Posidoniimonas polymericola: one gene and its partner. The protein of the gene in region 1 interacts with the protein of each later gene in a pairwise test. Links are inferred from orthologs where the notes say so. Each region holds a gene or a part of one and is shown in the gene's direction. Other genes may lie near its edges.

The links.
Region 2: the proteins of leuS (region 1) and ligA interact in binary tests that used the Escherichia coli proteins (3 or more experiments, as listed by UniProt). The link is inferred for Posidoniimonas polymericola from one-to-one orthologs.

What each region holds. Positions count from the first base shown.
Region 1 is NZ_SJPO01000008.1:165,675-178,108, forward strand. What follows is about bases 8,365-11,577. They hold leuS (leucine--tRNA ligase), read left to right. Parts: upstream 8,365-8,743; coding sequence 8,744-11,377; downstream 11,378-11,577. Other genes in these bases: Pla123a_RS16760 (homoserine dehydrogenase), read right to left, coding at 8,365-8,470; Pla123a_RS16770 (glucose-1-phosphate adenylyltransferase), read left to right, coding at 11,534-11,577. Also shown: LPS assembly lipoprotein LptE, read left to right, coding at 1-513; Pla123a_RS16730 (amidohydrolase), read right to left, coding at 530-2,194; Pla123a_RS16735 (hypothetical protein), read right to left, coding at 2,385-3,050; Pla123a_RS16740 (aspartate kinase), read right to left, coding at 3,227-5,005; Pla123a_RS16745 (GxxExxY protein), read right to left, coding at 5,070-5,456; Pla123a_RS16750 (cofactor-independent phosphoglycerate mutase), read right to left, coding at 5,499-6,728; Pla123a_RS16755 (hypothetical protein), read right to left, coding at 6,775-7,143; more of Pla123a_RS16760, read right to left, coding at 7,175-8,364; more of Pla123a_RS16770, read left to right, coding at 11,578-12,434.
Region 2 is NZ_SJPO01000005.1:354,787-366,956, reverse strand. Bases 67-3,015 are described here. They hold ligA (NAD-dependent DNA ligase LigA), read left to right. Parts: upstream 67-476; coding sequence 477-2,555; downstream 2,556-3,015. Other genes in these bases: uvrA (excinuclease ABC subunit UvrA), read right to left, coding at 67-353. Also shown: more of uvrA, read right to left, coding at 1-66; Pla123a_RS12425 (circularly permuted type 2 ATP-grasp protein), read left to right, coding at 3,253-4,674; Pla123a_RS12420 (alpha-E domain-containing protein), read left to right, coding at 4,794-5,780; Pla123a_RS12415 (transglutaminase family protein), read left to right, coding at 5,866-9,330; Pla123a_RS12410 (circularly permuted type 2 ATP-grasp protein), read left to right, coding at 9,330-11,900; Pla123a_RS12405 (transglutaminase family protein), read left to right, coding at 11,916-12,170. UniProt on the Escherichia coli protein: DNA ligase that catalyzes the formation of phosphodiester linkages between 5'-phosphoryl and 3'-hydroxyl groups in double-stranded DNA using NAD as a coenzyme and as the energy source for the reaction.

The sequences.
Region 1 (12,434 bases):
CGGCCGATGCTCGTCGGCTTCTGCTTGCTCGCGGTCGCGGGCTGCGCGAACTACCAGGCCGGCTCGGGATCGCTCTACGCCCCCGACGTGCACACCGTTTACGTTCCGATGATCGAGTCGGAAAGCTTCCGCCGCGACCTCGGCGAGCGGCTGACCGAGGCCGTCTGCAAGGAGATCGAGCAGAAGACCCCGTTCAAGGTCGTCGGCGACCCGTCGGCCGACAGCGTGCTGACCATCAGGCTCCGCCCCGACGCCCGCCGTGTCGTGGCCGAGGACGGGCTGGATCAGGCGCGGTACCTCGAGAACGAGCTGTCCGCGGAGGTCTCGTGGATCAACCGCCGCCGGCTGCCGATCATGCCCTCCCAGTCGATGCCGCTGCCGGGCGGCCTGACCGAGGTGCAGGAGTCTTCGCTGCTGATCCCGGCCGCGGGCCAGACGGTGGCCTCGCAGCAGCAGGCCGCCATCCACAGGCTGGCCGAGCAGATCGTCGGGCTGATGGAAGAGCCGTGGTAGTCGCGTCGCACGCTACTTAGCGTTGCGCTTCGTACACTACCCGACCGTCGACGATCGTCACCCCCACCTGGGCCTCGCTGACCTTGGCTGGCGCCTCGCGGGGGTCGACGTCAAACACCACGATGTCGGCCAGCCTGCCGGGGCTCAGCATGCCGAGCTTGTCCTCGTCGAACATCGCGTACGCCGCGTCGGCGGTGTAGGCCCGCAGCGCCTCGTCGAGCGAGATCCGCTGCTCCGGGTACCAGCCGTCCGGGTTCTTGCCGTCGAGTGTCCGCCGGTTGACCGCGGCCTCGAGCCCCATCGCCACCGAGGCGGGCGCCACGAACCAGTCGCTCCCGAAGGCGAGCTTGGCGCCCGTGTCGAGCAGGCTGCGGAACGCGTAGGTCGTGCGGCAGCGGTTGACGCCGATCAGCGGCTCGGCCCAGCGGCCGTCGTCGATGGCGTGGTAGGGCTGCATGCTGGCGATCACGCCCAACCCGCCGAACCGCGGGATGTCGTCCGCGTGCGGGTGCTGGGCGTGCTCGATGCGGAACCGCCGGTCGCGGGGGCCGTTCTCCCGCGCGACCTGCTCGAAGATGTCGAGCTGGATTCGGTTCGCGCGGTCGCCGATCGCGTGGACCACCACCTGCAAGCCAGCCCGGTCCGCGCCGCGGGTCCAGGCCAGCAGGTCCTCGGGGCGATTCACCAGCAGGCCCCGGTCGGACGGTTTGTCGTCGAACGGCTCGAGCATCGCCGCCGTGTGGGAGCCGAGCGAGCCGTCGACGAACCCCTTCAGGCCGTTGATCCGCAGCCAGTCGTCGCCGGGGCCGTTCTCCTGGACGTCGCGTTGGAGCAGCTCCCAGCGCTCCAGCGGCGTGTACGCCCGGACGCGCATCCGCAACCGGCCGCCGGAACGCGCCGCCCGCAGGGCCGTGAGGTCGCGGAGCGAGCCCATCTGGCAGATTGAGGTCACGCCACGCTCGAGCATGTAGTCGGTGGCGGCGTCGAGGTGCCGCAGCATGGTCTCGGCCGACGGCTGTGGGAGCACGCCGCCGATGAGTCCCATGGCGTTGTCGCGCAGCAGGCCCGTGACGCGGCCCGAGGCGTCGCGTTCAATGGCGCCCCCGTCGGGGGCTTCGGTCTGGTCGTCGACGCCGGCCATCTTCAGGGTCAGCGAGCTGGCCAGGCCCATGTGGCCGTCGAGCCGTTTGATCCAGACCGGGTGGTCGCCGGCGGCTTCGTCGATCCACTCCCGGTCGGGGAGTTCACCGCCCCACAGGGTGTGGTCCCAGTCGCCGCCGGTGATCCACTCCCCGGCAGGGAGCGTGGCGGCGTGCTCCGCAATCCGGCGGACAAACAGCTCGCGTGAGTCGGCGTCGCGGAGCTGCACACCGCTGAGGTTGCTGCCGCCGGTGAACACGTGGACGTGCGAGTCGATGCAGCCCGGGATGACGAGGCCGCCACCGGCATCGACGACGCGCGTCGATTGGTCCGCGAGCGCCTCGACATCGGCTCGACTGCCGACTGCCACGATCTTGTTGCCCCGGACGGCGACCGCCTCGGCGGTGGGGCGAGCAGGATCGGCGGTCCACACCGGCCCGCCGACGACAATCAGCGTGGCGGGGCCGTCTTCGGCCGAGCAGCAGGGCGTCAAATTCGCTATCAGCAGCGCTATGGTAGCGGCGGTAGTTAAACGCATCATGCCCTTGGGTCCTGCATCGATGTTGTCGCCGCCTCGTTTACGGCTCCTTGATAACCGACCGTGCTTGTCGGCATCAAGCAACCGATTGCGCAGAGCATTCTGACTTCTGGTGGGGGGCACAAAAAAAGCCGCCCGCATCGGTGATGCGGGCGGCTAGATGGTTTTCGTGGCAGGCTGTGACAGCTGCTGCCTACTTGCGAGCTCTGCGGCGACGGGCGACGACCATGCCGACGCTGCCCGCGACCAGGCTGCCAAACAGGAACGCGGTCGGTTCGGGCACCGCAGCCACCGTGAACTGGCCGATGACTCCGCCGAGGCGGAAGGCGTTACCGCCGTCGCCGGGGGTGATCGGCGCGGCGATGGCGAAGAACGACTGGGGCAGGTTCCCGCCGGTGAGGCTGTCAATATTGATCGGAGCCGCCTGGCTGTTAGTGCCCGTGTAAAAGTTGTCGCCGGTAGTCGGGATGATGGGGTCGAGGCTGAACACGACCGTGTCATTCACGCCCGAGCTGGTGAGGCTGGCGGTCTTGAAGCCGTCGAACGACGCCGTGCCGCCGACCACGTTCGCGACGCTCATCGACAGGTACAGGAACTCGCCGTTCGACACCGCGTTCGGGCCATTGCCTACAACGCCGAGCCCGGCGGTAGAGGTGTGGATGTTGCCCGAGCCGATGACGCTTAGCGTCGCGTCGAACGTGACGCCACTTTGGCTGACTGGCACCGTGAGCGAGTAGAACGCCCCCGACGCCGAGCCGGTCTTGGTGTTGAACGAAGCGGTAACGAGGTCAGCAAAAGCGCACTGCGCCATGAGCAACGACGCAACGAGGCCGGCCAGGAGGGGTTTTTGGATCGCCATGGGTGCTTCTCTGGTGGGAAATCTAGGCAGGTCGCCGCGCCAATGAACTGTCTGCTCGGTGTTAGAATGGGGACGCAGCGTAGTCTAGTGTGACCGCTGTGCGGATTCGGATCAACAGAAAGTTTACCGGTAGTCCGCATTTTAGCGACAATACCCACCCGAATGGGTGTTCTTGGCTACTTCACCACGTCCGCAAACGCTGCCTTGAGCGCCCTCAGGCCGGAATCGCCCTGCTCGCGGGCGACCACCACGTTCACTTTGACTTCGCTAGTCGAGATCAACTCGACGTTAATCCCGGACTCGCTGAGGGCGCGGAACATCCGGGTGCTGACCCCAGTGTGGCTGCGGATCCCCACGCCGTTGACCGACAGGATCGCCACGGTTTCGGATGCGGTAACGTCGCCGCCCAGCTTTGAGCTGAGCTCTTCGACCACCTTGCGGGCGCTGTCGATCTCGCTGGCGGGCACGGTGAAGCTGACGGTCGTCTTGCCGTCGGCGCCGACGCCCTGGACGATCATGTCGACAATGATTCCCTCGGCGGCGACCCCCTCGAAGATGTCGGCCGAGATGCCCGGTTGGTCGGGGACGTGCGACATCGTGATCAACGCCTGCGAGTCGTCGAGCTCGCAGCCCTGCACGGTCAGGTCCTCCATCGCCTGCAGCCCGCTGACTACGGCCGCAAGGTCGGCTGCCTGCGAGACCTTCTGCGAGGCCTCGAACGGCACGATCTTGGCGGGCGCGCGGTCGAGTTCGAACTCGCCGTGCACCGCGCGCAGCGCCTCAAGGCCCTGCTCCCGCTTCACCAGGCAGCTCACCTTGATCTCGCTGGTGGTGATGGCCTGGATGTTGATATTGGACTCCGCGAGCGCGCGGAACATCCGGTCGGCAACGCCCGATTGGGTCGCCATGCCGAGTCCCACCACCGAGACCTTGCAGACCGTTTCGTCATGCGAGATCGGGCCGGCGCCGAGCTCGGCGGCCGCGTCACGCACGGCGGCCAACGCCCGAGCGAGGTCGCCCTGCACAACCGTGAACGAGATGCTCGCCTTCCCCTCACTGCCGGGGGTCTGCAGGATCATGTCAACCGTGATGTTGAGGTCGGCCAGTCGGCGGAAGATGTTGAGGCTGGCCCCCGGCTCGTCGGGCACGCCCTCGATCGTGATGCGGGCCTCTTCCTTGGTGAGCGCACAGCCGCTGACGGGGCGGTCGTCGGACTCGCTGATGGGTCCGATGATGGTGCCGGGCTCGTCGGTAAACACGCCGGAGTTGCGGACGTGAATCGGCACGTGGAACTTTTTGCCGAACTCGATCGAGCGGCTGTGCATCACGCCGGCGCCAAGGCTGGCGAGCTCGAGCATCTCGTCGTGGCTGACCTGCATCATCTTGCGGGCCGAAGCGACCAGCCGCGGGTCGGTCGTAAACACGCCGTCGACGTCGGTGTAGATCTCGCACATGTCGGCGCCGAGGACCGCCGCCAATGCCACGGCCGAGGTGTCGCTGCCGCCGCGGCCCAGCGTGGTGATGTTCAGCTCCTGGTCGACCCCCTGGAAGCCGGCCGCGATGACGATGTTGCCCTCGTCCAGCAGTCTCCGCATCCGGCTGGTGTCGATCGATTGGATCCGCGCCCGGGTGTGCGAGCTGTCGGTCAGGACGCCGATCTGGCCGCCGGTCAGGCTGACCGCCTTGCCGCCGAGGTCGTGGATGGCCATCGCCACCAACGCCACGGAGACCTGCTCACCGGTCGACAGCAGCATGTCCATCTCACGCGGCGAGGGGTCGTCGCACACCTGGCCCGCGAGGTCCACCAGGATGTCAGTGTTCTTGCCCATCGCGCTGACGACCATCACCACCTGGGCGCCCTGCTGCTGGGCGCGGAGAGCGCGACGGGCCGCCGCGCGGATCTTCTCGGCGTCGGCCACACTGGTGCCGCCAAATTTCTGAACGATTAGGGACATGGTTGCTAGTGGAACGGTTGTTGATGGGGACCGCCAAGACGCCAAGACGCCAAGTTGGTTTCCGTTAGGTTAAGACAACTCGCTTAATGCCGTCTTTCAGCAAGACGACGTGAAAATTGATTAGTAGCCCGAGCTCAAGCTCGGTCGCCTTCAGGTAGTTGATGACCTTCGCGTGGTGGATAGGGTGCAGCGCTTCAGTCGCTTTCAGCTCGACGACCAATCGCTCACCGACGAGCAAATCGAGCCGGGCATCTCCGACGGGGCGCCCCTTGTACCGTAGTGCAACGGGTTTCTGGCGTTCGAACGCCACGCCTCGCAATTCCAGTTCAATACAGAGGGCTTCTTCGTAGGTTGACTCAAGGAACCCGGGGCCGAGGATCTTGTGTACCTCCAAGGCCGCGTCGACGACTTCCGCCGCCAGTTGGTCGAGTTCTGCATCGGGCTCTCGCATAGAACTCGCTTCCCTTGGCGACTTGGCGTCTTGGCGGTTTTTTTATTCGCCGATGAACCACCGCATCGCGTCCCACCCCTTGTCGAACGTCAGCTCGCTGGCCGCGGCGTTTGTGTCGCCGTAGGCCTGGCATGCGTCGGGGGTGACGCCGGCGCCGGCCATGGCGACCGGTACGTTGCCGTGGGTGTGCTTCTTGGTGCTGAGGAACGTCGGGTGGTCGGGGCTGATCATCACCCGCCAGTCGCCGTGGCTCGTTAGCGCTTCGAGCAGCGGGCCGACGATGTGCTGGTCGATCTGCTCGATTGCCTTGACCTTCTCATCGCAGCGGCCCTCGTGGCTGGCTTCGTCGGGCGCCTCGATGTGGACGCAGACAATGTCGTACTTGTTTAATGCCTGGATCGCGGCCCGCCCTTTGGCGGCGTAGTCGGTGTCGAGGTAGCCGGTGGCGCCGTCGACCTCGATCCGGTCCCAGCCGACCAGCGCGGCGATGCCCCGCAGCAGGTCGACCGCCGTGATCATCGCGCCCTTGGGTCCGAATTTCTGAGCGAACGGCTCGAGAGACGGTGCGCCCCCCTGGCCCCACAGCCAGGTGTTGGTGGCCGGGCTCTTGCCGTTGGCGATGCGGGTCTTGTTGACCGGGTGGTCGGCCAGCAAGTCGGCGCACGCGTCCATCAGCTCGACCAACACATCGGCCCCGGGACCGCGTGGGTGGGCATTGGCGACCGGCAGGTCGGTCCAGTCGTGCGGCGCCTCGGTGCGGGTCGATTTGTCAAACGGCGCGGCGAGCTTCGCCCCCCGCCAGATCAACAGGTTGCGGTAGCTGACGCCGGGCACGAACTCGAGCGCGCCTTTCCACTTCGGGTCGCTGGCGATTTCGGCCTGTACCGACTCGAACAGGGCGGTCGACTCCTCGGTCGAGATGTGATCCGCGGTGAAGTCCTGCATCACCCGCTCGCCGTCGACTTCGCCGATGGTGACCAGGTTGCAGCGGACGGCCCAGTCGCCCTTGCCGAGCGCGATCCGCTGGGCGGCGGCCTCCATCGGCGCGCGGCCGGTGAAGTGCGCGAACGGGTCGTACCCCAGCAGGCTGAGGTTGCCGATCTCCGACCCGGCCGGCAGCTCGTCAGGCGTGTGGCACGCGCTGGCGATCACCCCCTGGGCGACCACCGCGTCCATGTGCGGGGTAGCGGCCGCCTCAAGCGGGGTCTTACCACCGAGCGACTCCTGCGGCTGATCGGCGGCGCCGTCGGGGATGATGATGAGGTATTTCATTCGATTTCGGATTGGTGATTTCGGATTGCGGATTGTGTGCAATCAACTAGTGCCAGTCGTGTCCGCACCAGAGGCATTGTTTGGCAACCGGAGTACGAACAATACGTTGGCAAGCAGGACACCGATTGATGAACACATCTTCCCTTTTCTGAGAGATGATCCGTCTCGCTGCATCGTCTAAATAGCTTTCGATGTCACCTTCGATGATCTGACGTATCCGATCGCTTCCGTTGATGTATGACTCAATGTCGTCTTTTGCATGGTCAATTGGAGTTTCTCGATGTGACTGCTTGTTTCGCAGTACAGCGATTGCGATGACGCAGCGTTCCTCATCGCTGAAGAGATGAGGGTAGTAGGCGTTGAGGTACCACCGGAGGGCGGTGTCGTCGTGGTAGTCCTCGGAGTCTTCTGCCATTCCGAAATCTGCAATCCGAAATCCGCAATCGTCAGTCCCGGACCCACATCTTCACCGGCTCACCTCGACACGCATCGAGGGCGGCGATCTTGGCGCAGGCGCGGTCGGTGGCGGCTTCGCTCGCGCGGTGGGTCATCACGACCAGCGGCACGGCGGTGTCGCCTTCCAACGGCTCCTTCTGGAGGATCGACGCGATCGAGATCCCCTCGGCGCCGAACGCCTCGGTGACCTTGGCCAGGACGCCGGGGCTGTCCTCGACCATTGCCCGGACGTAACGCTTGCCGGTCGAAGTGGCGAAGTCGGCCTGGTCGACCCCCTTCACCTGGTCCGACCAGAGGCCGAGCGTGCGGAAGGTGATCGCGGTGCGTCCGACGGCGGTGTCGATCAGATCCGCGGCCACGGCCGAGGCGGTCGGCATCTGGCCCGCCCCCTGGCCGTGGTAGAACAGCGGGCCGACCGCGTCGCCCTTGACCAGCACCGCGTTGAACGGGCCGCCTACCTCGCCGAGCGGGCTGCCGGCGCGGACCAGCGCGGGGTTCACCTCGCAGTCGAGGCCGTGCTCCTTCAGGTCGGCGATCGCCAGCAGCTTGATCTTGTAGCCCATCTCCTGGGCGTAGTTCACGTCGAGCAGGTCCACGGTGTCGATGCCGGACCGCGGGATGTCCCGCCAGTTGAGCCGGGCGCCGAAGGCCAGCTGGCACAGGATCGCCAGCTTCTGGGCGGCGTCGGTGCCGTCGACGTCCATCGAGGGGTCGGCCTCGGCGTAGCCGAGTCGCTGGGCCTCGGCCACGACATCCGAGTAGGCGGCGCCCTCGGTGTGCATCTTGTCGAGGATGAAGTTGCTGGTGCCGTTGAGGATGCCGTGCAGCGAGGTGACCTGGTTGGAGGTCAGGCACTGGCTCAGGTTGGCGATGATCGGGATGCCGCCCGCCACCGAGGCCTCGAATGCGATTGACCGGCCGAGCTCACGCGCCTTGTCGAACAGCTCCGGGCCGTGCTCGGCCAGCAGGGCCTTGTTGGCCGTGACGACGTCCTTGCCCGACTCCAGCAGCCGGATCATGACCGAGCGGGCCGGCTCGATGCCCCCCATCAGCTGGGCGACGACCTTGATCTCGGGGTGGTCGATGACCTCGTCGATGCTGTCGGTCAGCACCCCGTCGGGCAGGTCGCAGTCGCGGGGCTTGCTGAGGTCCCGCACGGCGGCCTTCTCGAGCCACAGCACGCGGCCGGCGTGCCGGGCGGTGCGGTCGCCGTGGTCCAGCAGGATCTTCGCAACACCGCTGCCGACGGTCCCCAGGCCAATAATGCCAACTTTGGTCTTTTCCACGGTGATATCGCTCGGCCGCTAGAAGAAATGAGCCACAGATGAACGCGGATGGACGCAGATCGGTCCCTTGTCTGACCGATCGGTGCTCATCCGTGTTCATCCGCGGCCGAAAATCGACCCCTCATGGTAGTTGGCGAATCGACCGAAGGTCAATGGGCGGAGCGGTTTGCGCTGATGGGTTCCGGCGGTAGAATCGCCGGTTCGGCTTCCAACCAGCCAGGACGACCTGCGACTGCACTCTGCCTTACAAATTCCGCACTCCTGCGATTCAACATGCCCCGCTACAACCCCGCGACGATTGAGCCCAAGTGGCAAGCCTACTGGGACAAGGAAAAGACCTTTGCTGCGCCGCAGCTGCCGGAGGGGGACGGGCCCAAGCTTTACGCGCTGGATATGTTCCCCTACCCGTCGGGCGATGGGCTGCACGTGGGGCACCCGGAGGGGTACACGGCGACCGACATTGTCTGCCGCGCGAAGCGGATGCAGGGCGTCAGCGTGGTGCACCCGATGGGGTTCGACGCGTTCGGCCTGCCGGCTGAGGAGCACGCCATCAAGACCGGCGAGCACCCGCGGGTGCAGACCGAGAAGAACATCGCCACGTTCCGGCGGCAGCTGAAGATGCTCGGCTTCAGCTACGACTGGGACCGCGAGATCGCCACGACCGACGTCGACTACTTCCGCTGGACGCAGTGGATCTTCCTGCAGCTCTACGACACCTGGTTCGACAAGGAGCAGCAGAAGGGCCGGCCGATCGCCGAGCTCGATATCCCTGGAGACGTGCAGGAGCTGGGCGAGGACTTCGCCGCCAAGTGGGTCGACGAGCAGCGGCTCGCCTACCAGAGCGAGGCGCCGGTCAACTGGTGCCCGGCGCTCGGCACGGTGCTGGCCAACGAGGAGGTGATCGACGGCAAGAGCGAGCGGGGCGGCCACCCGGTCGAGCGCCGCCCGCTGCGGCAGTGGATGCTGCGGATCACGGCCTACGGCGACCGCCTGGAGAGCGAGCTAGAGGACCTCGACTGGCCCGAGGGCGTGAAGGCGCTGCAGCGCAACTGGATTGGGCGCAGTGTCGGCGCTGAAGTGGACTTCCGCCTGGCCGATGCAAAGGCGCCAGCGGCATCGGGGAGTTTCCCCGCCAAGCCGGCCGAGGACGTGCTGCGCGTCTATACCACACGGCCCGACACGCTGTTTGGCGCCACGTACATGGTGATCGCGCCCGAGCACCCGCTGGTTGGCAAGCTGACCACCGCAGAGCAGGCCGACGCCGTTAACGAGTACGTGAAGGCCGCTTCATTCAAGAGCGACCTCGACCGCACCGAGCTCGCCAAGGACAAGACCGGCGTGTTCACGGGCTCCTACGCCATCAACCCGGTGAATGGCGAGCAGATCCCGATCTGGATCGCCGACTACGTGCTGATCAGCTACGGCACCGGCGCCATTATGGCCGTGCCGGCGCACGACGAGCGGGACTTCGAGTTCGCCGAAAAGTACAACATCCCGATCAAGGCGGTCGTGCAGCCCGCGAGCGACGTCCCGCCGGAGGACGCCGAGAAGATCCTCGCCGGCCAGCTGTGCTACCCGGCCGAGGGCATCGCCATTAACTCCGGCGACTTCGACGGCACGCCGACCGCCGAGTTCAAGCAGAAGATCACGGCCTGGCTCGAGGAAAAGGGCCTCGGTCAGCAGGCGGTCAACTACAAGCTCCGCGACTGGCTGTTCAGCCGGCAACGGTTCTGGGGCGAGCCGTTCCCGCTGATGCACCAACTCGATGATGACGGACAACGCACCGGTATTGTCCGCACGGTGCCGGAGGACGAGCTGCCGGTCGACCTGCCGCACCTGGTCGACTTCAAGCCGCACGGCCGGCCCGAGCCGCCGCTGGACAAGGCGCCCGAGGAGTGGCTGTACCCGGTCATCGATGGCGTGAAGTACAAGCGCGAGACTAACACCATGCCGCAGTGGGCCGGCAGCTGTTGGTACTACCTGCGGTTCCTCGACCCGACGAACAGCGAGGCGCCGATCGATCCCGAGATCGAGAAGGCGTGGATGCCGGTCGACCTCTACATCGGCGGCGCCGAACACGCGGTGCTGCACCTGCTGTACGCCCGGTTCTGGCACAAGGTCCTCTTCGACCGCGGCGTGGTGCACACCCGCGAGCCGTTCCAGAAGCTCGTCAACCAGGGCATGATCCTGGGCGAGAACAACGAAAAGATGTCCAAGAGCCGCGGCAACGTGGTCAACCCCGACGATGTGGTGAGCGAGTATGGCGCCGACAGCCTGCGGCTGTACGAGATGTTCATGGGCCCGCTCCCCGACAGCAAGCCGTGGAATATGGACGGCGTGTCGGGCGTGCGAAACTTCCTGGGCCGGGCCTGGAGACTCGTCATTGACGACCGCAGCGACGCCATGCAACTCGCCGAGGCGCTGACCGACGACCAGCCGACCGACGATCAGCTCCGGACGCTGCACGCCACGATCAAGGCCGTCACCGAGGACATCGACAAGCTATCGTTCAACACGGCGATCGCGCGGCTGATGGAGTTCACCAACTTCTTCACCAAGGAGTCGTCGCGGCCGCGGGCGTGCCTGGAGCCGTTCGTGCTGCTGCTGGCGCCGTTCGCGCCGCACGTGGCCGAGGAGATGTGGCTCGCCCTGGGCCACAACGCAACGCTCGCCTACGAGCCGTGGCCGGCGTTCGACGAGTCGCTGCTCAAGCAGGACACGATCGAGATACCGGTGCAGGTAAGCGGCAAGGTCCGGGCAAAAGTCAACATTTCCGCAGACGCCAATCAGGACGAGGCCCTCGCCGCCGCGAAGGCCGATCCGAAGATAGCCGAGTTGATCGCCGGGAAGTCAATCGTGAAGGAGTTGTACGTGCCTGGGCGGTTGGTGAACCTAGTGGTGAAGTAGGGGATCGGCGGGCGCGGAGAATCCGCATTTCGTACGCGAGGCATGTTGTCTCTGTATCGCAAGGGCGACCTGTGTTAGGTTGACGCCCAGAGGGCAGGGCGGCGCTCTCGGTCTTTTCTTTGCGAACATTGGGCCTTCTTTGCTTAGCGATCTACTATGAAAAATGTCGTAGCCGTTGTTCTGGGGGGTGGTCGTGGCACGCGGCTGCAGCCGCTTACTACTTACCGCAGCAAGCCGGCGGTCCCGCTGGCGGCCAAGTACCGGTTGATCGACATCCCGATCAGCAACTGCCTGAACGCGGGGCTGAACCACGTGTTCGTGCTGACGCAGTTCATGACCGCCAGCCTGCACCAGCACATCCGTGGCACCTACCGGTTCGACGCCTTCGGCGGCGGGTTTGTCGAGATCCTGGCCGCGCAGCAGACCATGGACGCCGACGCCACGCTCGACTGGTACCAGGGCACGGCCGACGCGGTCCGCAAGAACCTCCGCTACCTGCTGCAGCCCGGCTTCGACTACGTGCTGATCCTGTCGGGCGACCAGCTCTACCGGATGGACTTCGCCAAGATGCTGGCCGAGCACCAGGCGAGCGGCGCGGACGTGTCGATCGCCGGCAAGCCGGTCGAGCGGTCGGAGGCCTCGGCGCTCGGCATCATGCGGCTGGACGACACCGGACGCGTGATTGGTTTTGTCGAGAAGCCGAAGACCGCCGAGCAGCTCGACCAGGTCCGCATGGACCCGGCCTGGATCGACGCCCGCGGCGTCGAGAGCCACGGCCGCGACTGCCTGGCGTCGATGGGCATCTACCTCTGGAACCGCGACGCCATGGTCGAGGCCCTGGAGCAGAGCAATTCTTCGGACTTCGGCAAGGAGATTTTCCCCAACGCCATCAAGCAGCGGCACGTCCAGGTGAGCCTGTTCGACGGCTACTGGGAGGACATCGGCACGATCCGCTCGTTTTACGAGTGCAACCTGGCGATGGCGCGGGCGGACTCGCCGTTCTCGCTGGCGGACGCCTCGGCGCCGATCTACACACGCGCCCGGTTCCTGCCGCCCA
Region 2 (12,170 bases), on another replicon or contig:
GTGGCGACCGTCGCGCGGTTGGAGCGGCTGGTCTGGTTCTGGGTGACCGCCACGGCGGGCGGCAGGCCCTCGATGACGTCGGCGTCGGGCTTGTCGAGCTGGTCGAGGAACTGCCGTGTGTAGGTCGAGAAGCTCTCCATGTACCGACGCTGGCCCTCGGCGTAGAGCGTGTCGATCGCCATGGTGGTCTTGCCGCTGCCCGAGACCCCGCAGAACGCGATCAGCTGGTTGCGGGGCAGCTCCAGGTCGATGTCCCGCAGGTTGTGGTCCCGGGCGCCGCGGACGCGGATGACGTCGAGTGCGGCCGGGGCGGCGGCGCCGTTCGTGGCGTTGCTGGCTTTTGCGGTCGGCATAGCGGGAGTGCGGGCTCAGAGGGCAATCCTGTAAGATAAGCACTCCCGGCGTCCGGCACCACCTCGTCGGCGCCCCCAACTACGCAAAATCACCGTCTCTTCCCCCGCTAGCAGCCGCCGTCCATGCCCAGCCCTGCCGCCGATCCCGACCGCGAAATCGAGTCGCTACGCAACGAGATCCGCCAGCACGACCAGCTCTACTACGTTGAGGCCAAGCCGGTCGTGGCCGACCACGACTACGACAAGCTAATGCACCGGCTCAAGGAGCTGGAGGCCGCGCACCCTGAGAAGATCACGCCCGACAGCCCGACCCAGCGGGTCGGCGATCAGCCCGCGCCGCACCTCGAGCCGGCCGAGCACGTCACGCCGATGCTGTCGATGGATAACACCTTCAGCCAGGAGGAGCTGCAGAAGTTTGGCGAGCGGGTGCAGAAGCTGCTCGCCGCCGAAGGGGACTCCGAGGAGGGGGGGGAACCGATCGAGTGGGTCGTGGAGCTCAAGATCGACGGCGTGGCGATCTCGCTGTTGTACGAGCAGGGCCGGCTGACCCGGGCCGCCACGCGGGGCGATGGCCGCGTCGGCGACAACATCACGCACAACGCCCGCACGGTGCTGGGCGTGCCGCTGCGGCTGCTGGGCGACGACTACCCCGACGTGGTCGAGGTCCGCGGCGAGGTCTACATGACCAACTCCGACCTGGTCGCCCTGAACGCCCAACGCACGGCCGCCGGCGAGGCGACCTTCGCCAACACACGCAACCTGACCGCCGGCGCCATCAAGACGCTCGACCCGCGGGTCTGTGCGGCGCGGAAGATCCGCTTCTTTGCCCACGGAGTCGGCCAGACCGACGACCTGCCGGTCGACAACCACATGGACTTCCTCGCCGCGATCGCGCGGTGGGGCCTCCCGGCGACGCCGATGGTCCAGCGGTTCGGCAGCTTCAAGGAGGCCACCGAACACTGCGAGCAGCTCATCGAACGCCTGCACGAGCTCGACTTCGAGGTCGACGGCCTGGTGCTGAAGGTCAACAGCTTCGCGCAGCGGGCCCGGCTCGGCGCCACCAGCAAGAGTCCGCGGTGGATGGTTGCCTACAAGTTCGAGAAGTACGAGGCGGTCACCACAATCCACGAGATCAAGGTCAACGTCGGCAAGACCGGGGCGGTGACCCCGTACGGCGAGCTGGAGCCGGTCGAGATCGCCGGCACAACGGTCAGCCGGGTCACGCTGCACAACGCCGAGGAGGTCGAACGCAAGGACATCCGCCCCGGCGACACAATCGTCGTCGAGAAGGCGGGCAAGATCATCCCGCACGTGGTGCGGGTTGAGAAGCACCTCCGCAAGGAAAACCTCGCTCCGTTTCCGTTCCCGACCGAGTGCCCCCGCTGCGGGACCGAGCTCGTGAAGGACGAGGGGGGCGTCTACATCCGCTGCCCCAACATGAGCTGCCCCGGGCGGATGCGGGAGCGGCTGATGTACTTCTCCAGCCGCTCTGCCATGGACATCGACGGGCTCGGCGAGAAGCTGATCGATCAGCTCCTCGACGCCGGCCTGGTCACAACCTTCGGCGACCTCTACCGGCTGACCGAGGAGCAGCTGGTCGAGCTCGAACGGGTCGGCGCCAAGTCGGCCAGCAACCTGGTCAACGCGATCGAGGTGAGCAAGTCACGCGGCCTGGCTCGGCTGCTCAATGGCCTCGCCATCCGCCACGTCGGCACGACCGTGGCGCGGGTTATCGCGCAGAGCCTCGGCTCGCTCGAGGCCGTGCGCCAGGCGACCGTCGAGCAGCTGGCCGAAATCAACGAGGTCGGCGACATCATCGCCGAGAGCGTGCACGACTTTTTCCATAGCGAGTACGGTCAGCAAACCGCCGCCGACCTGACCAGCCTGGGACTGAACACAACCGAGGAGGCGCCCCCCGAGTCGGAAGCGGCGGGCCCGCTGGGTGGTCTGACGTTTGTCGTCACGGGGACGCTCGAAGGCTACACCCGCGACCAGGCGCACGAGGCGATCCTCCAGCGTGGAGGCAAGACCGCGAGCAGCGTTTCGAAGTCGACCGACTACCTGCTGGCCGGCGCAAAAGCCGGCAGCAAGCTCGCCAAGGCGGAGAAGCTCGGCGTGAAGGTCTTGGATGAGGCGTCTTTCAACCAGTTGGTCGCTGGCGAATGGCAGCCGTCGGTCTCGGGAACGCCCGAAGATGCCTAGTAGCGCCGCGTCACGCTAGCTGCGCGTCGAGCATGGCAGGTCATCCGCCAGCGGTGTCGACGCGAGGAACCCGCGGCAAGCTGAGATTACGATCGACGCGCGTGCTCGCTTGGTGCAGCGGGGTCCGGCTGCCGGTGCGTCCGCCGCTGGGCCGCCGGCAGGAGGCCGAGACGCCGATTAGCCTCATCGCCATGCAGAGCTGACGCCCGGTCTGGTGGCGTCTGCTGAGGGTGTTGTGTTTCATCGCCTAGTTCCTTCCTGTTAGACCACTGCCCATTCTTGATCCGACGCCGGACTTCGCGCGGCTGACTTGCGGGCTCAGTTGGTTGATCAACGTCCACTCTCTTGGCCCGCCACGCTTTCTGATGAGGAATCGGCTGCACTTGGGGAGAGGAGCGATTGACATGGCACACTAGGAAGCGATAACCGTTGAGGCGTATTCAGCGCGTAAGAGGGCTTCCCCCAGTTGGGGGGCGTTCACGCGGGTGTTTGGCAGGGGCGACGCTCTGTGCCGCGGCATGGCAGTTGCACCTCCATGAGGGTGGGCAGTATTTGCCCAGCCGAAAATCGATCAATAAACGACAGATTTAAGTCCGCGAGCTACCGAAGTCGCCCATTTTCGCGGCGCCGCGTGCCAGCTAACTGTGCGAGGCCGCGTTCAAGCTAGTACGATCTCCCAACGAGGCCGCAACCATTCATGCAGTATCAGGCCCAGGGCTTTGATGAGACGTTTACCTCCGAGGGGCAGCCCCGCCCCGCGTGCGAGGAATTCTACCGCCGGTTGCAGATGATCGGCCCCGACGAATTGGGGCGGCGCCAGCAGGCCGCCGAACTGCAGTTCCGCAACGCGGGCATCACGTTCAACGTGTACGGGCACGAAGATGGCGTCGAGAAGGTCTGGCCGTTCGACATCATGCCCCGGGTGCTCGATGGCGCCGAGTGGTCGTCGATCGAGGCCGGACTGCGGCAGCGCGTCATGGCGCTCAACCTGTTTATCGACGACGTCTACAACGAGCGGCGGATCATCAAGGACGGCGTGGTGCCCGAGGAACTGCTCCGCACTTCCAAGACCTACCGCCCCGAGATGGAGGGTTTCAGCCCCACCCACAAGGCGTGGTGCCACGTCAACGGCGTCGACCTGGTCCGCGACAAGGACGGCCAGATCTACGTCCTCGAGGACAACCTGCGGTGCCCGTCGGGCGTTTCGTACGTGCTGGAAAACCGGGAGGTGATGAAGCGGAGCTTCTCGCAGGTGTTCCACGGGGTGTCGATCGCGCCGGTCGAGGAGTACCCAGAGAAGCTGCTGCAGACGCTGCAGAGCGTCGCGCCCCCGTCGGCCCACCAACCGCTGGCAGTGGTGCTGACGCCCGGCGTCTACAACTCCGCTTACTTTGAGCACACCTTCTTGGCTCAGCAGATGGGCGTGCAGCTGGTGCAGGGGAGCGACCTAGCCGTGGTCGACAACGTGGTCTTCCTCCGCACGACTCATGGCCTGCACCGAGTGGACGTAATCTACCGCCGCATCGACGACGACTTCCTCGATCCGGAGTGCTTCCGCAAGGACTCGTGCCTTGGAGTCGCCGGCCTGATGCGGGCCTACCGGGCCGGCAACGTCGCGCTGGCCAACGCGCCGGGCACCGGCGTCGCGGACGACAAGGCGGTCTACGCCTACGTGCCGCAGATCATCAAGTACTACCTGGACGAGGAGCCGATCCTCAACAACGTGCCGACCTACCTGTGCGGGGACCCCCAGCAGCGGGACCACGTGCTCGCAAACCTCGACAAGCTGGTGGTGAAGCCGACCAACGAGTCGGGCGGCTACGGCATCTTGATGGGCCCCCAGGCGACCGACGAGCAGCGGGCCGCCTACGTGGACCTGATCCGCTCGAACCCGCGGAACTACATCGCCCAGCCGATGCTGCAGCTGTCGACCGTTCCGACCCTGATCGGCGACCGGCTCGAGCCGCGGCACGTCGACCTGCGTCCGTTTGTGCTGGCCGGTGAGGAGGTCTATGTGATGCCGGGCGGGTTGACCCGCGTGGCGCTCAACGCCGGTTCGATGGTAGTAAATTCCTCCCAAGGAGGTGGTAGCAAAGACACCTGGGTCTTGCGAAACTAGGGAGCTTCGGCCGACGGCGGCCAGACAGAACTGTTGCGGCCGATGGCGGCCGGACTGCATCTCGCCGCGGGGGAAAAGCCCCCGCGGACCCAGAATTATCTGGCGGAGCGATATTAAACATGCTAAGCCGCGTGGCCGACTCTATTTTCTGGATGAGCCGATACATCGAGCGGGCAGAGAACGTCGCGCGGTACATCGATGTCAACTTCAACATCACCCTTGGCGCTGAATCGGACAACCCGCTGCAGTGGGCGCCGCTCGTCTACACGACCGGCGACCACGAGCTGTTCAAGGAGCTGTACGGCGAGGGCGAGCGCGACTCGGTGCTGCGGTTCCTAGCGTTCGACGACCGCAACCCCAACTCGATCCTCTCCAGCGTCAACGCCGCGCGGGAGAACGCCCGCACGGCCCGCGACTCGATCACCGCGCCGATGTGGGAGCAGATCAACCGCTTCTACCTGATGGTGCAGTCGGTCGCCAAGTCGGGCGCCGCCCTGCACGACCCCAACGAGTTTTGCGACGCCGTGAAGCTCAACAGCCACGCGCTGGTCGGGCACACCTACACGACGATGTCCCACGGCGAGGCCTGGCACTTCTCGCGGGTCGGAAGGCTGCTCGAGAGGGCCGACAAGACGTCGCGCATCCTGGATGTCCAGTACTACCACCTGCTCCCCTCGATTAATGACGTCGGCTCCGCCCTCGACCTGGTGCGCTGGAACGCGCTGCTCCGCTCGACCAGTGCACTGACAATGTACCGCCGGGTGCACGGTCGGATTGTGCCGGATCGGGTCGCCGATTTTTTGATCCTCGACCGAGATTTTCCCCGCTCGATGCGTTTCTGTGTGATGCGCGCGCAGGACTCGGTCAGCGAGATCACCGGCAGCCGACCGGGGACGTTCACCTGTCGGACGGAGCAGCTGGCCGGTCGACTGCGGTCAGAGATGGACTACACCGCCATTGAGGATGTCATACGCGAGGGATTGCACGAATATATCGATCGCTTCCAACTCCTATTGAATGGGATTGGGGAAGCTTTGCAGGCAGACTTCCTGTCTCCTGCCGATCATACGAAGACCCCTATCCTGCAATCCCAACGCCAGGCCTGACGGCCCGGCCCGGACCCGCGGCGGCGGTCCCCCCAGACTGGGGAGGCGTGCGGCAGCGGGTCTCCCCTCGCGAGCAATCCTACCGATGAGCATCCACGTCGCGCTGCACCACAAGACTACCTACACCTACTCCGAGCGGATTGGGCTAGGGCCGCAGGTCATCCGGCTGCGCCCGGCGCCGCACTCGCGGACGCCAATCCTCAGCTACTCGCTGCGGGTTCAGCCCGACAACCACTTCCTCAACTGGCAGCAGGACCCCTACGGCAACTACCAGGCGCGGTGCGTCTTCCCGGAGCCGGCGACCAAGCTGTCGGTAGAGGTCGACCTGGTGGCGTCGCTCTCGTCGATCAACCCGTTCGACTTCTTCACCGAGCCGGCCGCCGAAGAGTTCCCGTTCCACTACGACGAGCACACCCTGCGGGACCTGAAGCCGTACATGTCGCTGGACGCGGCCGGGCCGCGGATGCACGCGCTGCTCGGCACGGTCGACCGCCGGCCCCGCAAGACCATCGACTTCCTGGTCGAGCTGAACCAGCGTCTGCAGCGTGAGGTCGGCTACGTCGTGCGTCTCGAGCCGGGCGTGCAGACCTGCGAGCAGACGCTCGAGCTCGGCACCGGTTCGTGCCGTGACTCGGCCTGGCTGATGTGCCAGGTGCTGCGTCAGATTGGCTTCGCGTCGCGGTTTGTGTCCGGCTACCTGATCCAGCTGGTCGCCGACCAGAAGTCACTAGACGGCCCCTCGGGTCCCGAGGCCGATTTTACCGACCTGCACGCGTGGACCGAGGTCTACCTGCCGGGCGCCGGTTGGGTGGGGCTCGACCCGACCTCCGGCCTGCTGGCCAGCGAGGGCCACATCCCGCTGGCGTGCACGCCGCACCCGGTTTCGGCCGCGCCGATCACCGGCGCCCACGATCAGTGCGAGAACGTCGAATTCGACTTCGAGATGTCGGTCAACCGGGTGCACGAGGACCCGCGGGTCACCAAGCCGTACACCGAGGAAGAATGGAGCGAGATCGAGGCCCTCGGCCACAAGGTCGACGAGCGGCTCAATCAGCACGACGTGCGGCTCACCATGGGGGGCGAGCCGACCTTTGTTTCTATCGACGACATGGACGGCGACGAGTGGCAGACCGCGGCGGTCGGCCCCAACAAGCGTCGCCTGGGCAACGAGATGCTGCTCAAGCTGAAGCGGCGATTCGGCGCCGGCGGCCTGCTGCACTTCGGCCAGGGCAAGTGGTACCCCGGCGAGTCGTTGCCGCGGTGGTCCATGCAGTGCTACTGGCGCAAGGACGGCGAGCCGATCTGGAAGAACGACGCGCTCTTCGCACCCGACGGCGTCAACCTCGGCCACACGGCGGCCGACGCGCAGCGGTTCGGCCGCGCGCTGGCCGAGCGTTTGGGCGTGAACGCCGATCACGTCACCGACGCCTACGAAGACGCCATGTACTACGCCTGGCGCGAGCGGCGGCTGCCGGCCAACGTCGACCCGCGTGACTCCAAGATCGAAGAGGTCGAAGAACGCGAGCGGATCGCCCGCATCTTCGAGCAGGGGCTGTCGAGCACGGTCGGCGTCGCGCTGCCGCTGCAGTTCCGCTGGTGGGAGTCGCAGCCCTGCTGGCAGAGCAGCGAGTGGGTGGTGCGGGCGGACGAGATGTTCCTGCTCCCGGGCGACTCGCCGATGGGCTACCGGCTGCCGCTGCAGAGCCTGCTGTACACGGGCAAGTCGACCACCTCGACCGACTACTTCGAACGCGACACGATGGAGGCGCTCGCCGAGCTGCCCCGCTACGAGACGCTCCGCCGGCGTCACGCCCAGCCCGCACTTGCCGTTGCTGGCGGCGGCGAGGGCGACCACGCCGACCCGTTCAGCGCGCTGCGGCGCCGCGGCGGGTCGGGCCCGAACGGCTCGGGCGGCGGTTGGAACGGCGCAGGGGGCCCCGGTGACGCGTCGCACCCGGAGCAGATGCCCGAGGACCCCGAAGACCGCTACAACCCCCAAAACGTCTTTAAGGCCGACACCAACTACAACGACCCGGCCGACGTTATCCGCACGGCGCTCTGCATCGAGGCCCGTGGCGGCGTGCTGCATATCTTCCTGCCGCCGCTCGATCGGCTCGAGGTCTTCCTCGACCTGATCACCGCGATCGAAGACACAACCGAGTCGCTCGACACCCAGATCGTGATCGAGGGCTACACACCGCCCCACGACCCGCGGCTGCAGCACATCAAGGTCACGCCCGACCCCGGTGTGCTGGAAGTCAACGTCCACCCGGCCGAGAGCTGGGACGAGCTGGTTGAGATTACCACTGGCGTGTACGAGGACGCGCGGCAGACGCGGCTCGGCACCGAGAAGTTCGACCAGGACGGCTCGCACACCGGCACCGGCGGCGGCAACCACGTCGTGATGGGGGGCCAGTCGGTCGCCGACAGCCCGTGGCTGCGGCGGCCCGACCTGCTGAAGAGCTTCCTGGCGTACTGGCAGAACCACCCGTCGTTGTCGTACATCTTCTCGGGCAAGTTTATCGGCCCGACAAGCCAGGCGCCGCGGGTCGAGGAGGCCCGGGCCGACTCGTTGTACGAGCTGAAGATTGCGTTCGAGCAGATCCAGGCCGGCCGCGAGGTCCCGCCGTGGCTGGTCGACCGCCTGTTCCGTCACCTGCTGGTGGACGGCACCGGCAACACGCACCGGTCGGAGTTCTGCATCGACAAGCTGTTCTCGCCCGACGGCCCGACCGGCCGCCTCGGACTGGTCGAGTTCCGCGCGTTCGAGATGCCGCCCCACGCCCGCATGAGCCTGACCCAGCAGCTGCTGCTGCGGGCGCTGGTCGCGCGGTTCTGGGAGACGCCCTACGAGGAGCCGATCGTGTCGTGGCGCACCACGCTGCACGACCGCTGGATGCTGCCGCACTTCATCTGGCAGGACTTCCAGGACGTCACCGACGAGATGCACCAGCTCGGGTTCCCGATCAAGCGGGACTGGTTCGCGGCCCACTGGGAGTTCCGGTTCCCGGTGATCGGCCGCTTCACGCAACGCGGCGTGCACGTCGAGTTGCGGCGGGCGATCGAGCCGTGGTACGTGCTCGGTGAGGAGCCGGGCGGCGGGGCGCTGGCCCGCTACGTCGACTCGTCGATTGAGCGTCTGGAAGCCAGGGTGAGCGGCATGACCGATCCGCGGTACGTGCTCGCCTGCAATGGCCGCCGTGTGCCGCTCCACCCAACCGGGGTCGAGGACGAGTATGTCGCGGGTGTCCGGTACCGCGCGTGGCAGCCGCCAAGTTGTTTGCACCCCACGATCCCGGTACACGGGCCGCTGGTCTTCGACCTGGTCGATTCGTGGATGGACCGCTCGATGGGCGGTTGCCAGTACCATATCGGCCACCCCGGAGGCAACAATCCTACAACCTTCCCAGTCAACGCCCTAGAAGCCGAAAGCCGACGCGCGACGCGGTTTTTCAGCTTTGGCCACACCCCGGGCCCTGTTAGAATTCCGCCTGTGGAAACCAATCCAGAGTTCCCACTCACGCTTGATCTACGGCGCGGCGGAACCTGATGCAAGGCCAGCGGCAGACTCAACCCGGTGGCCTCGTCAACCAGCAGGCCGCCGATGTTTCTCCGCTGGTTGGGTACCGACCTGTCGCCGGCGCCTACGACGAGCTAATCGACCCCCGCGGCGGCTACCGCGCCCACTGGCTGGCGTTTACCGCACAGTTTGAACGACTCGGCACGCTCGAGCTCAAACGCCGCTGGGCCCGTTCGCAGCGGCTGATTCATGCCAACGGCGTCGCGTACAGCCCGCACGGCGCGGCGGACGACCGCCAACGCCCCTGGATGCTCGACCCGTTCCCGCTGCTGGTCGGGTCGCGTGAATGGTCCGAGGTCTCGACAGGTCTCGCCCAGCGGGCTCAGGTGCTCGAGCTCGCGCTGCAGGACCTGTACGGGCCGCAGAAGCTGGTGCGCGATGGCGTCCTGCCTCCCGAGCTGCTGTACGGTCACCCGGGCTACCTGCTGCCGCTTAAGTCGCCCGAGGTTGCGCGTTCGCAGATGCTGCAGCTGTATTCGGCCGACTTGGGCCGCTCCCCCGACGGGTCGTGGTGGGTGCTGGCGGACCGCACCGAGTCGCCCTCGGGAATCGGTTTCGCGCTGGAGAACCGGATCGTTGTCTCGCGGATGCTGCCCGAGCCGTTCCGCGACTGCCGCGTGATGCGGCTGGCGGGTTACTTCGCCCGCGTGCGCGAGAGCCTGCAGGCCATCGCGCCGCAGCAGGTCCGCAACCCGAGCATCGCGATCCTCAGCCAGGGCCCCGGCCAGCAGAACTATTTTGAGGACGCGTACCTCGCCAGGTACCTGGGCTACGTGCTGGTCGAGGGCGAAGACCTCACCGTGCGGAAACGCCGCCTGTGGCTCAAGACGCTCGAGGGGCTGGTGCCCATCGACGTGCTGATCCGCCGCCCGAACAGCGATCAGTGTGACCCGCTGGAGCTGGGCGGCGAATCGCCGGCCGGCGTGGCGGGGCTGATCCAGGCCTCGCGCGAAGGGTCGCTGGCGGTCGCCAACCCGCTCGGCAGCGGGCTGGTCGAGTCGCCCGTGTTCATGGCCTTCCTGCCGCGGCTCTGCCAGGCGCTGCTGGGCGAGAAGCTCAAGCTGCCGGGGGTCGCGACCTGGTGGTGCGGCGAGCCGGAGTCGCTCGAGTACGTCACGCAGAACGTCGACCGCCTGCTGCTCAAGCGGGCGTTCCGGCAGCGGGGCGAAGAGAGCATGCTGACGGTCGAGCTCCGCGACATGCCCCGCGAGCAGCTGATCGAAAAACTACGCGCCGACCCGCGCGGCTACATCGCCCAGGAAAGGGTTCAGCGTTCCTCGGCGCCCTGCTGGCGTAACGGGCGGCTGCAGACCTGCCGTGTGGCGTTGCGGGCTTTCGCCACCGCGACCCCCGACGGCGGCTTCCAGGTGATGGAGGGCGCCCTCGCCCGGACGACGTCGAGCGCCGAGCCGCTCGAGACCTCCATCCTTTCCGGCGAGGGGAGCAAGGACGTTTGGATCACCAGCGATCAGCCGGTCGAGCCGATCTCGCTGCTCTCTCACGAGGACGAGCCAGTGGCGTTGGTGCGTCTCGGCGCCGAGCTGCCCAGCCGTGTCGCGGACAACAGCTACTGGCTGGGCCGGAACCTCGAACGGGCCGACGCCAAAGCGCGCCTGGTCCGCACGGTCGCCAACCGGCTGACCGGCGAGGACGACCCGACGCAGCTTGTCGAGCTGCCCTACCTGCTGCGGGCGCTGGCCGACGAGGGCCTGATCGAGCCGGGCTACGCCGTCGCCGAGATGCGCGAGCTGCTGCCGCACGTCGACCGGTCGCTGCCGTCGCAGGTGCTCAACTCGCAGCAGCCGAGCTCGCTGACGGCGTCGGTCGATCGGGTGTTCTACTCGGCGACCAAGGTACGCGACCGCCTGTCGCGGGACGCGTGGCGGCTCTTGCTGCGCGTGAGCCAGGCGTTCAACGCGCCCGACGCAGCCCCGCAGGACCTGACCGACCTGATCAACGCGACCGACGAGCTGATCGCCGACCTGGCCGCCGTCGGCGGCCTGGTGGTCGAGAGCATGACCCGCACGCAGTTCTACCGGTTCCTGGACATCGGCCGGCGGCTCGAGCGGGCGGCCCAGCTGGTCGAGCTGCTGACCGCCTGCCTGATCGAGACCCAGCCCTCCGTCCGGCCGATGCTCGAGGCGCTCCTCGAGACCTCCGACAGCATCATGACCTACCGTTCGCGGTACCGCTCGAACATGCGTTTCGTGGCGACCCTCGACCTGCTGCTGACCGACCCGTCGAACCCGCGGAGCGTGGCGTTCCAGCTCAACACGCTCGAGCGGCACATCGGCAAGCTGCCCCGCAGCGACGACGAGGCGCAGGGCGCCGCGGCCGAGCAGCGGCTGGTGATGTCGATGAGCCACGCCATCCGCATGGCCGACGTCGAGGCGCTTGCCGAGGCCCACGAGATGGGCAACCAGAAGCCGCTGGCCGAGCTGCTGGCCCAGATCAGCCGCGACCTGCCGAGCCTGTCCAACGCGATCTCACTCAAGTACTTGGTCCACGCCGGCACGCCGCGGCAGCTCTCACCGCTCTAGCCGACTACGCCCGCCATGCGCTACCGCATCACGCACACCACCAAGTACGCCTACAGCGAGCCGGTGGCGGTGTGCCACAACCTGGTGCACCTGTCGCCCCGCGAAACCCGCGGCCAGACCCGGCAGAGCTACCGCCTGATCATCCTGCCCGACCCGTCAGACGTGCTGCAGCGGACCGATGTCTTTGGCAACCCGACCGAGTACTTTTCGATCCTCGAAGCGCACCGCGGGTTGTCCCTCTCGGCGACCAGCGAGATCGAGATCGACGAG